3 regions of the Halomonas sp. GXIMD04776 genome follow, and region 2 is predicted to be linked to each of the others. Evidence: riboswitches for the same ligand, from Rfam matches in the RefSeq annotation. Region 2 holds a riboswitch; each other region holds the start of a gene.

Region 1 (3,268 bases), on a different contig from region 2:
ACCGCTGGCCGCCAGGCGATAGGCGCTGGCCTGATCTTCGATCTTCGGCCACAGCACACCGGGAGTGTCCGTGAGGGCGATGCGCCCCTCGATGCGAATCTTCTGCTGGCGCTTGGTGACCGCCGGCTCGTTACCCGTCTTGGCGATCTTGCGTCCCGCCAGTCCATTGATCAGTGTCGATTTACCCACGTTGGGAATGCCCATGACCATGACCCGCACGTCCCGGTCGGCGCGTACCTTGCCGGCCAGCTCATGGCACAGCTTGGGAATGCGCTTGAGCTCACGCCCATTGGTGGTGGTCACCGCCAGGGCGCGAGTCGCCTCCTGGGCATCGAAGTGGGCGACCCATTCCTCGGTGCGGGTAGGGTCGGCCAGATCGGCGCGGGAAAGGATCTTGAGCACCGGCTTGTGCTCGGTGAGTACGGCGAGCATGGGGTTGGCGCTGGAGTAGGGGAGGCGGGCATCGAGTACCTCGAGCACCACATCGATTTCCGGCAATGCCTCCTTGATCTGGCGGCGTGCCTTGTTCATGTGTCCAGGGTACCAGCCAAGCATCAATGAACCCTTATGTAGTGCGTATGAGATGGGCGCCATCTTAGCAGATTGGCGCCCATGTGTGATTGGCCGGTGAGTCTATTCCCCAGGATGGAAGTCTAACGCTACGGAATTGATGCAGTAGCGCAGCCCGGTGGTCTCAGCAGGGCCATCCGGAAAGACATGGCCCAGGTGGGCGTCGCAACGTGAGCAGACGACCTCGACACGGCGCATGGCATGAGAGTCATCGAAATGTTCCTCCACGGCGGCATCGGCCAAGGGCCGATCAAAGCTGGGCCAGCCACAGCCTGCCTCGAACTTTCGCTCATTCTCGAACAGCGCCGCACCACAACAAACACAGTGGTAGATGCCGTGTTCGTCGCTTGTCTGATGGTCGCCGGTGAAGGGCGGTTCCGTCCCTTTTTCGCGTGTTATCCTGTACTGTTCCGGCGTGAGCTGTTCACGCCATTGTGCATCGCTCTTGCTGATCTTGTCGCTCATGAAGTTCTCCGGTTTCGTGCTTGGCTGAGTGTCATGAGACAACAAGAGGGCGAAGGTTTTCCAGTCTCCGTTACTCGAAGCCACTCATGCTTGACACCCATCACATGGCTAATTAATATACGCGCCACCTCGACGAGGCAAGGCACTGCGTCCCATTCGTCTAGTGGTCCAGGACACCGCCCTTTCACGGCGGTAACAGGGGTTCGAACCCCCTATGGGACGCCACTTCCTCTTCGCAGGTGATTGAAAATTTGGAAATATGCGGGAATAGCTCAGTGGTAGAGCATCGCCTTGCCAAGGCGAGGGTCGCGAGTTCGAATCTCGTTTCCCGCTCCAGGATCATCTGGTTATAAAGGTAAGCGAGGGTCGCAAGCTGGAGCGCCAGCCCGGTCGTTCTCGTTTCCCGCTCCAGGATCATCTGGTTATAAAGGTAAGCGAGGGTCGCAAGCTGGAGCGCCAGCCCGGTCGTATCTCGTTTCCCGCTCCAGATATTCATCCCGCCTTATTACGTCATTACGTCCCGTTCGTCTAGTGGCCTAGGACACCGCCCTTTCACGGCGGTAACAGGGGTTCGAACCCCCTACGGGACGCCACTTCCTTGCCGTTTTTTGACTCTTTCCACGTCACATGACATCGATCCGATCTTTCGGAGCGATGGCTGTCATTGCGCGGGCCGATGCGCTATGGTGTCGACCGGACACGGGGTGTGGCTGCGGCCGCTGAGATGATACCCGTCGAACCTGATCCAGTTCATACTGGCGAAGGGATGTCGGCCGACTCCGCTGCGGCTTCCCTCGCCGTACAGGAGTCTCCTGATGGCCTTTTCCTTTCCCGCAATCGATACGCAAATCGTGCTAGTTACCGGCGGCGCCCGGGGTCTCGGTGCCTGTCTGTCCCGCGCGTTTCTCGCCCAGGGCGCTCGGGTGGTGATCAATTACTTGGACAGTCGCGAGGCAGCCGAGGCAATGGTGCAAGAAGCCTCCGAGCGGGCACTGGCCGTGCAGGCCGATGTGACCGATGAAGAGGCAGTAAGGGTACTTTTCGACAAGGCCCGCAGGCATTTTGGCGCACCAATCACAACCGTGGTGAACAACGCGCTGCCGGATTTCTCCTTTAACGGCGAGGCGCGGCCAAAGGCAGACAGTCTCAGCTGGGCGCAGATGAATCAGCAGATAGAAGGTGTGAATCGCGGGGCGCTCAATACCATCCAGGCAGCCTTGTCCGGCATGCGCGAGCAGGGTGGCGGACGCATCATCAATATCGGCACCAATCTGTTCCAGAATCCGGTGGTGCCTTATCATGACTACACCGCCGGCAAGGCGGCGCTCCTATCGCTGACTCGTACGCTGTCTCAGGATCTGGGGCCGGATAATATCACCGTGAACATGATTTCCGGTGGTCTTCTGCGCACTACCGACGCCTCTCGCGCCACGCCGGAAGCGGTCTTCGATTTGATCGCCCAGAACACCCCCTTGCGCCGGGTGACTACCCCGGAGGAATTCGCCGATGCGGCGCTGTTCTTCGCCTCGCCTTGGGCGCGGGCGGTCACCGGGCAGAACCTGATCGTCGATGGCGGGCTGGTAAAGGGCTGATGACGATGCGTCACGACATGAAAAAGCTGCATCTCAATCTGTTCATCATGGGCTGCGGCCATCACCGGGCCGCCTGGCGGCATCCGGATTCTTGCGCCGAGCGGCTGACGGATATCGCCTATTATGAATCCCTCGCCCAAACCGCCGAGCGGGGCAAGCTGGACGCGGTGTTCTTCGCCGACGGCATGAGTGCCGGCAGCGTGGAGGACGGCTTTCACTGGCATCTCGAGCCGCTGACGGCGCTTTCCGCCATGAGTCGGGCGACCCGACACATCGGCTTGATCAGCACCATTTCCAGCACCTTCTATACGCCGTTCCACGCCGCAAGGCTGGTGGGGTCGCTGGATCATATTTCCGGCGGGCGCGTGGGCTGGAACGTGGTGACCTCGATGTTCGATGCGGAGGCGCGCAATCACGGCTATGAGACCATGCCAGATCATGCCACACGTTACGCTCGTGCCGAGGAGTTCGTGCAGACGGTGCTGGCGCTTTGGGATAGCTGGAGCGACGACGCCATCGAACGCGACCGTCAGGGCCGCTATGCCGACCCGGCCAAGGTGAGAAAGATCCATCATCATGGCGAGCATTTTCTTGTCGATGGGCCGCTAAATCTGTCGCGTCCGCCCCAGGGGCATCCGGTG
Region 2 (3,268 bases):
ATCGAGCCGATGAGGGAATGAAGCGATGCCAGCCTCACTGGCTTGACGTACCTTGGCGCTCACATACACATGGCTTGCCGGGTCATCTCCCACCAGCACCACCGCAAGCCCCGGCTGGCGGCCCTGCCTATCGGCAAAGCTTGCTGCATTGACGGCGATCTCGGCACGCAGCGTCTGGGCAAATGCCCTACCGTCGATAACCGTGGCTTTGGGCCGCTCTTCAACGCTTTCCATGGATTTGGTCATCGATCGAGCTCTCCGGTGCTAAAAGACTACGGTACGCAACCCGTTCTGGAATACGCGGTGATGGGTATGGTATTTCACTGCCCGCGCCAGGGTCTGGGCTTCTATGTCACGCCCGATCTGGGTCAGATGTTGAGAATCCTGTACGTGACTGACCCGTTCGACCATCTGTTCGATGATTGGGCCTTCGTCGAGATCGGCGGTGACATAGTGCGCCGTGGCGCCGATCAGCTTCACACCCCGCGCGTAGGCCTGATAGTAAGGCCTAGCCCCTTTGAAGCCGGGCAGAAAGGAGTGGTGGATATTGATGCAACGCCCTGCCAGCCGCTCACACATCCTATCCGAAAGCACCTGCATGTAGCGCGCCAGCACCACCAGCTCGGTGCCAGTGTCGTCGATGATCTCCATCAGCCGTGCTTCCTGCTCGGCCTTGTTGTCCTGGGTCACCGGCAGGTGAATGTAGTCGATGCCGGCATGCTCCGCCATGGGGCGCAGGTCTTCATGATTGGAAACGATGGCGGTGAACTCGACGTTCAACTCCCCCGTCGCCTGGCGATAAAGCAGATCACGCAGGCAGTGATCGTATTTCGACACCATGACCAGCACCTTGGCGGGCTGAGAGGCATCATGGATTTCCCACTGCATATCGAAGCGTAGCGCGGTCACCTCGAAGGCAGCCTTGAGCTGTTCGACGCTGGGCGTCTTATCGCCCTCGAACACGAACTCGATGGTGGAGAAGAAACGACCGGAATCCAGATCGTCGAACTCATGAAACTGAGTAATGAAACAGCCTCGGTCGGCCAGGAAGTTGCCTATGGCAGCAACGATCCCGACGCGTCCCGGGCAGGTGGCCTTGAGGATGTAAGCAGGTTTGTTCTTCATGGAATGACTCTGTGGTGTGGCAATACAAACGCCCGCAAGGTGAGCAGCCAATAGCGTCGATTATCAAATAACCGCCCAACACTATACCACTCTAGAGATATACCACTTTCATCGGTAAACGCTTTGACACCCCCCCTCTACCATGCTTAGGTACGAGCACGACAGGGGCGCCGGTCATAGCCGGCTGAGAAGCACCCTCGGAACCTGAACCAGTCAATACTGGCGGAGGAAGTCGTGCAGGACCTTCCCTGACTCGCCTCCGCCCGGAGGCAGACGAATGTTCGATTGCCCTTCCCATCTCGCTCGTATGCGCCAGAATGCGCCGCTGGTGCAGAACATCACCAATCATGTCGCGATGAACGTGATGGCCAATGTGCTATTGGCCATCGGCGCATCGCCGGCCATGGTGCATGCCAAGGAAGAAGTGGAAGAATTCGCGGCACTCGCCGATGCCCTTAGCGTGAACATCGGTACTCTATCGGCCGAGTGGGTCGAGTCCATGGAACTTGCCGCCAAGGCTGCCAATCAGGCGGGCTCGCCCTGGGTGTTCGATCCGGTGGCGGTAGGCGCCACGGCGTTTCGTCGCCAGGTTGGCACACGCCTCGTCGAACTGAACCCTAGCGTGATTCGAGGCAACGCCTCGGAGATCATCGCCTTGGCATCCGAAAGCAGCGGCGGGCGCGGTGTGGACAGTACCGATCCGGTCGAGGCTGCGGAACAGGCCGCACTGGAACTCGCCAGACGCACCGGCGGCGTGGTGGCGGTCAGCGGCCCGGTGGATTTCGTCACCGACGGCAAGCGAAAGGCCCGAGTTGCCAACGGCCATCCACTGATGCCGCGTATTACTGTCCTAGGATGCTCCCAGACCGGCGTGGTCGCCGCCTTTATCGCCGGTGCCGAGGATGTTTTCGAAGCCACTTTGGCCGCCATGGCCTGTTTCGCAGTCGCCGGTGAGATCGCCGGCGATAGCGCCAACGGCCCGGGCAGCTTCGCCGTCGCCTTCCTCGACGCCCTATACAACCTGAATGACACTCAGCTCAATGCCCGCCTGCGCCTGGAGATGGACGATGACCTTTGATTTATCCCTGTATCTGATCACTGATCCCAAGATGTGCGCCGAACGAGGCCTTGTCGAGACCGTCATCGCCGCCGTGCGAGGCGGGGTGACCATGGTGCAGCTACGCGACAAGTACGCAACGGATGCGGAACTGATCGAGCAGGCCAAGACCCTGAAAAGCGCGCTTGCCGGCAGCGGTATACCCTTGATCATCAACGACCGGCTGGAAGTGGCCCTGGCCGCCGACGCGGATGGCCTGCACATCGGCCAGACCGATGGCGATGCCGTTGCGGCGCGCAAGGCGCTCGGCCCGGATGCCATTCTGGGGCTTTCCATCAACACTTCGGAACAACTTGCAGCAGCAGATACGTCGCTACTCGACTATGTCGGCCTGGGACCGGTATTTGCCACCTCTACCAAGAGCGATCACGAGGCGCCGCTGGGCTTCGAGGGGCTGGCGGCATTGGCCTCGGCAAGCCCCCTGCCCAGTGTGGCCATCGGCGGCTTGCAAGCGCAGCATGTCGTGCCCGTTCGCGACGCCGGCTCCCAGGGGGTGGCGGTGATCTCGGCGATCTGCGCCGCACCGGACCCCCAGGCAGCGGCGCAGCGCTTCGTCAAAACGCCTGCATGAATTTGAGACTGTCGTTAACCGGTGACTGAAGCGGCCCGGGCACTAATCTACCAGGGTCAGTTCCAACACGTGCCGGATGCGCTGCCCATCCCAGTCATACCCAAGATGCCTCCCCTGGCGAGCAGTGGAGAGTATGGGCGGGCGCAGTAGTAGACGCCAAAGGTACCATCCGAAAACCGGCTGCCTTCTCGGGGAAAATGGCAGAACGCGGCCATGACCGGCGTCCAGCCCGGACCGTAGCGGCGATCCTCTTTACGCACAAGGTGTATGGCCCCGGCCTGCTCACGCCGTCTCGGCGAGGTTTCGCCTTCGAGTTCCTGAAGCAAGTCCCAATCGCCGGGTTCAGCGACGCGCTCGAACAGGTCGATCGGTGGAAACCGGAAAGCGGTGATGCGGTAGCTGGGGTGCCAGCGCACATCGTTTGCCGGAAAGCTCACGCGAAACCGCCGCCCCTT
Region 3 (3,268 bases), on a different contig from region 2:
GGTCATGAGCACCACGCTCAAGGTCACCAGCGGATGATGGACCGTCACATCGGTAAAGAAGAACGACACCCCGGTGACGATCAGGCCCACGCCCAAGCCGCGTGCCATGCCGCCGAGCACGAAGCCAGCCAGGATCACCCAGTTGGGCATCGGCGACACCATTAACTCCTCGACGCTACGTTGGAACTTGTTGGAGAAGAACGACGAGGCAACGTTGGAGTAGCTATTGGTAATCACCGACATCATGATGAGCCCAGGCACGATATAGGCCATGTAGCTGATGCCATCCATCTCGCCGATGCGCGAGCCGATCAGGTTGCCGAAGATGATGAAATACATGGTCATGGTGATGGACGGCGGCAATAGCGTTTGCGGCCAGATGCGAGTGAAGCGCCGCACTTCCTTGACCACCAGGGTCCAGAGAGAAACCAGAATCTGACGAGGGTTCACGATTGCACCTCCGTCGCGGCTTCCCGAGCCCGGGCGTTATCACCCTCGACCATGGACACGAACATCTCCTCGAGTCGGTTGGCACGATTGCGCATCGACACCACGTTGATGTTCTGTTCGGAGAGCTGCTCGAAGACATCGTTGAGGCGCTGCCCCTTCTTGACCGAGAGTGTCAGTTGGGCGCTTTCCGATTGTTCTACCTCAAAACCGTCAATCCGGGGGACACGTTCCAGCGGCTCGGCCAGATCGAGGATGAAGGTTTCCGTATCGAGTTCAGTAAGCAGACTGCGCACCGAGGTGTTCTTGACGATCTCGCCATTGTTGATGATGGCGATGTTACGACACAGGCTTTCGGCTTCCTCGAGATAGTGCGTGGTGAGAATGATCGTAGTGCCTTCTTCGCGGTTGATGCGGCGCATGTACTCCCACATACTGCGGCGCAGTTCGATATCCACCCCAGCGGTAGGCTCGTCGAGAATCAGCAGGCGCGGGCGATGAATCAGGGCGCGGGCGATCATCAAGCGGCGCTTCATGCCACCTGAGAGCATGCGCGCCGGCCCGTTGCGCTTGTCCCACAGCCCGAGATCCTTCAACAGCTGATTACAGCGCGGCTTGGCTTCGCGCAGGGGCATGCCGTAGTAGCCTGCCTGGGCGTGAATGATGTCCTCGACCTTCTCGAACTGGGAAAAATTGAACTCCTGAGGCACCACGCCCAGGTTGTACTTGGCCTTGGCGAAATCGCGATCGATATCGATGCCATAGATCGACACCTTGCCCGCGGTTTTTTGGACCAAGGAACATACCACGCCCAGCGTGGTGGACTTGCCGGCCCCGTTAGGGCCCAGCAAGGCAAAGAAATCGCCTTCAGGCACATCCAGATCGATCCCCTTCAGCGCATGAAAACCGTTGTCGTAGACTTTGGTCAGCCCACGAATGGACAGTGCCGGGTCGGCCATGGGCAATCCTTGTCACAAATTAATGAATAATGAGCCTGATAACATCAGGGCAAAATGTAAAAATTCAAGCTGCTGGCTAACTAGCTAGTAATGAAGTATTGAAATAGCCAACGGTTGCGCTTGGATGAACGCATGGGAGGCAAACTCCCATCCGTCAATTGCTTGACCCCGGCACACCATCGCTCTACGCTTGCGCTCATTCCTGGGGGAGTCCGAACGGACTGAGATTCCGCTGCCAGAGGCATGAACATAGGCAGCGGTAACCCTTCGAACCTGATCCGGATCATGCCGGCGAAGGGAAGGAAGTGCCACCTGCCACGCTTCTAACCTAACGCAAATGCGCCTTCATACGGCGTTTGGCATCGTGCCGGACGTTTCTCACGCTATGGAGACGATCATGCTCACGACCGCTCACGCCTTCTGGTGGCTGATTGCCTTTGCGGCATTGTTCGCCGTGCCAGGTATGCTCTATGCCCGTCGGCACCACGAAAGTCTGGAAGATTTCATCATTGCTCGCAACAGTCAGGGTGCCACCGCGACGGTACTGACGTTGATGGCCTCGACCCTTGGCACCTGGATACTGTTTGGCCCCGCCCAGGCGGCCACCTGGGGCGGACTCGCGGCAATCACCGGCTACGCACTGGGGTCGCTGGCCCCGCGCCTGGTGATGATTCCACTGGGCCGGCGCTTGCGCGAGCTTTCCCCCGGCGGGCACTCACTCACCGAGTTCGTCATGAGTCGCTACGGGCGCCCCATGTATGCCTTCACCCTCGTCATCATGCTGTTCTACCTATTCATTTCCCTAGCCGCCGGGATCACCGCAATTGCTCGAATGGTGGAACTGCTCGCGCCGGTGCCACTGTGGGTGACGAGCTCGATCGTCATGCTGGCCACCCTGCTCTATACCCTGTATGGCGGGCTTCGTGCCTCGATCTTTACCGATAAGGTACAGATGGTCGTGATCCTGCCGCTATTGATCGTGCTGCTGATGTTTGGCTGGCAGGCCGCCGGCGGCCTTGCGCCTACCCTGGAAGGGCTCAAGACCCAAGCGCCGCAGCTTCTGAACATTGCCGACCTGGACGGATTCAAGGCCGGCATCACCTTCTTCGTGGCGGTGCTGTTGACCGGACTCTTCTACCAGGGCAACTGGCAGCGCGTCTATGCCGCGAGGGATAACCGGGCCGTGCACCTGGGCTTTCTGCTTGGCGGACTGCTGAGCGCGCCGCTGATTTTCGTGATGGGTCTGTTCGGGCTGGCCTTTGTGGGGCTTGGATTGCCCGGCGACGGCTCAGTGGCACTCTTCAGCGTATTGCTGACCGACATGCCCATCTGGTTTGCCGTGGGGTTGATCTTCCTCGGACTCGCCCTGGTGATGAGCAGCGCCGACACCACCATCAGCGCCGCCTCCAGCATGATCGCGGTCGATGGTGGTCGTCTCGTGCCCCAGGCCAGCGACAGCCAATTGATGCGCCTGTCCCGCTGGCTCATCCTGCTGCTCGCGCTGCCGGTTACCTTCGTGGCTGCCCAGGGCTACAGCGTGCTGTACCTGTTTCTGCTGGCGGATCTGTTCTGCTGTGCGGCGGCGTTTCCGGTGTTCTTTGGGCTATTCAATCGTCGCTTCGACGGGCGTGCCGCGGTACTGGCCACTATCGGTGGCTTGGCGGCGGGCCTCGTCATGTTCCCCGCGCCCGGCGACGCCCTGGATACGCTGATGGAATCCTTCCTGCTCGCCACCTTCGTGCCGGTGATCGTGGCGCTGGTCATGCTTCTGATCCTGCCGGCTCGGGAGCGTTTTGATTTCGCGAGCTTGAAGTCCGGCGTGCGGCACTTTGAGAGTTAAGGGCTATCAACTTGTCCGGGGA

What was found. Region 2 has a riboswitch for thiamine pyrophosphate ahead of thiM (hydroxyethylthiazole kinase). Riboswitches for the same ligand answer to the same signal wherever they lie in the genome.
Positions count from the first base shown of each region.
Region 1: another riboswitch for thiamine pyrophosphate. It lies ahead of ACPF7Z_RS17260 (3-oxoacyl-ACP reductase); the one in region 2 lies ahead of thiM (hydroxyethylthiazole kinase).
Region 3: another riboswitch for thiamine pyrophosphate. It lies ahead of ACPF7Z_RS17270 (sodium:solute symporter family protein); the one in region 2 lies ahead of thiM (hydroxyethylthiazole kinase).

Region 1 covers NZ_JBNCAN010000030.1:2,938-6,205, forward strand. Annotated here, with positions in the region: gene ylqF (ribosome biogenesis GTPase YlqF) at 1-555, opposite strand, end outside; gene msrB (peptide-methionine (R)-S-oxide reductase MsrB) at 634-1,035, opposite strand; tRNA gene ACPF7Z_RS17245 (tRNA-Glu) at 1,185-1,260, shown strand; tRNA gene ACPF7Z_RS17250 (tRNA-Gly) at 1,297-1,371, shown strand; tRNA gene ACPF7Z_RS17255 (tRNA-Glu) at 1,553-1,628, shown strand; TPP riboswitch at 1,726-1,819, shown strand; gene ACPF7Z_RS17260 (3-oxoacyl-ACP reductase) at 1,851-2,627, shown strand; gene ACPF7Z_RS17265 (LLM class flavin-dependent oxidoreductase) at 2,645-3,268, shown strand, end outside.
Region 2 covers NZ_JBNCAN010000003.1:63,289-66,556, forward strand. Annotated here, with positions in the region: gene folD (bifunctional methylenetetrahydrofolate dehydrogenase/methenyltetrahydrofolate cyclohydrolase FolD) at 1-246, opposite strand, end outside; gene purU (formyltetrahydrofolate deformylase) at 265-1,125, opposite strand; TPP riboswitch at 1,279-1,373, shown strand; gene thiM (hydroxyethylthiazole kinase) at 1,403-2,203, shown strand; gene thiE (thiamine phosphate synthase) at 2,193-2,813, shown strand; gene ACPF7Z_RS02665 (hypothetical protein) at 2,870-3,250, opposite strand.
Region 3 covers NZ_JBNCAN010000030.1:6,977-10,244, reverse strand. Annotated here, with positions in the region: gene ACPF7Z_RS17280 (ABC transporter permease) at 1-450, opposite strand, end outside; gene ACPF7Z_RS17275 (ABC transporter ATP-binding protein) at 447-1,406, opposite strand; TPP riboswitch at 1,601-1,723, shown strand; gene ACPF7Z_RS17270 (sodium:solute symporter family protein) at 1,804-3,246, shown strand.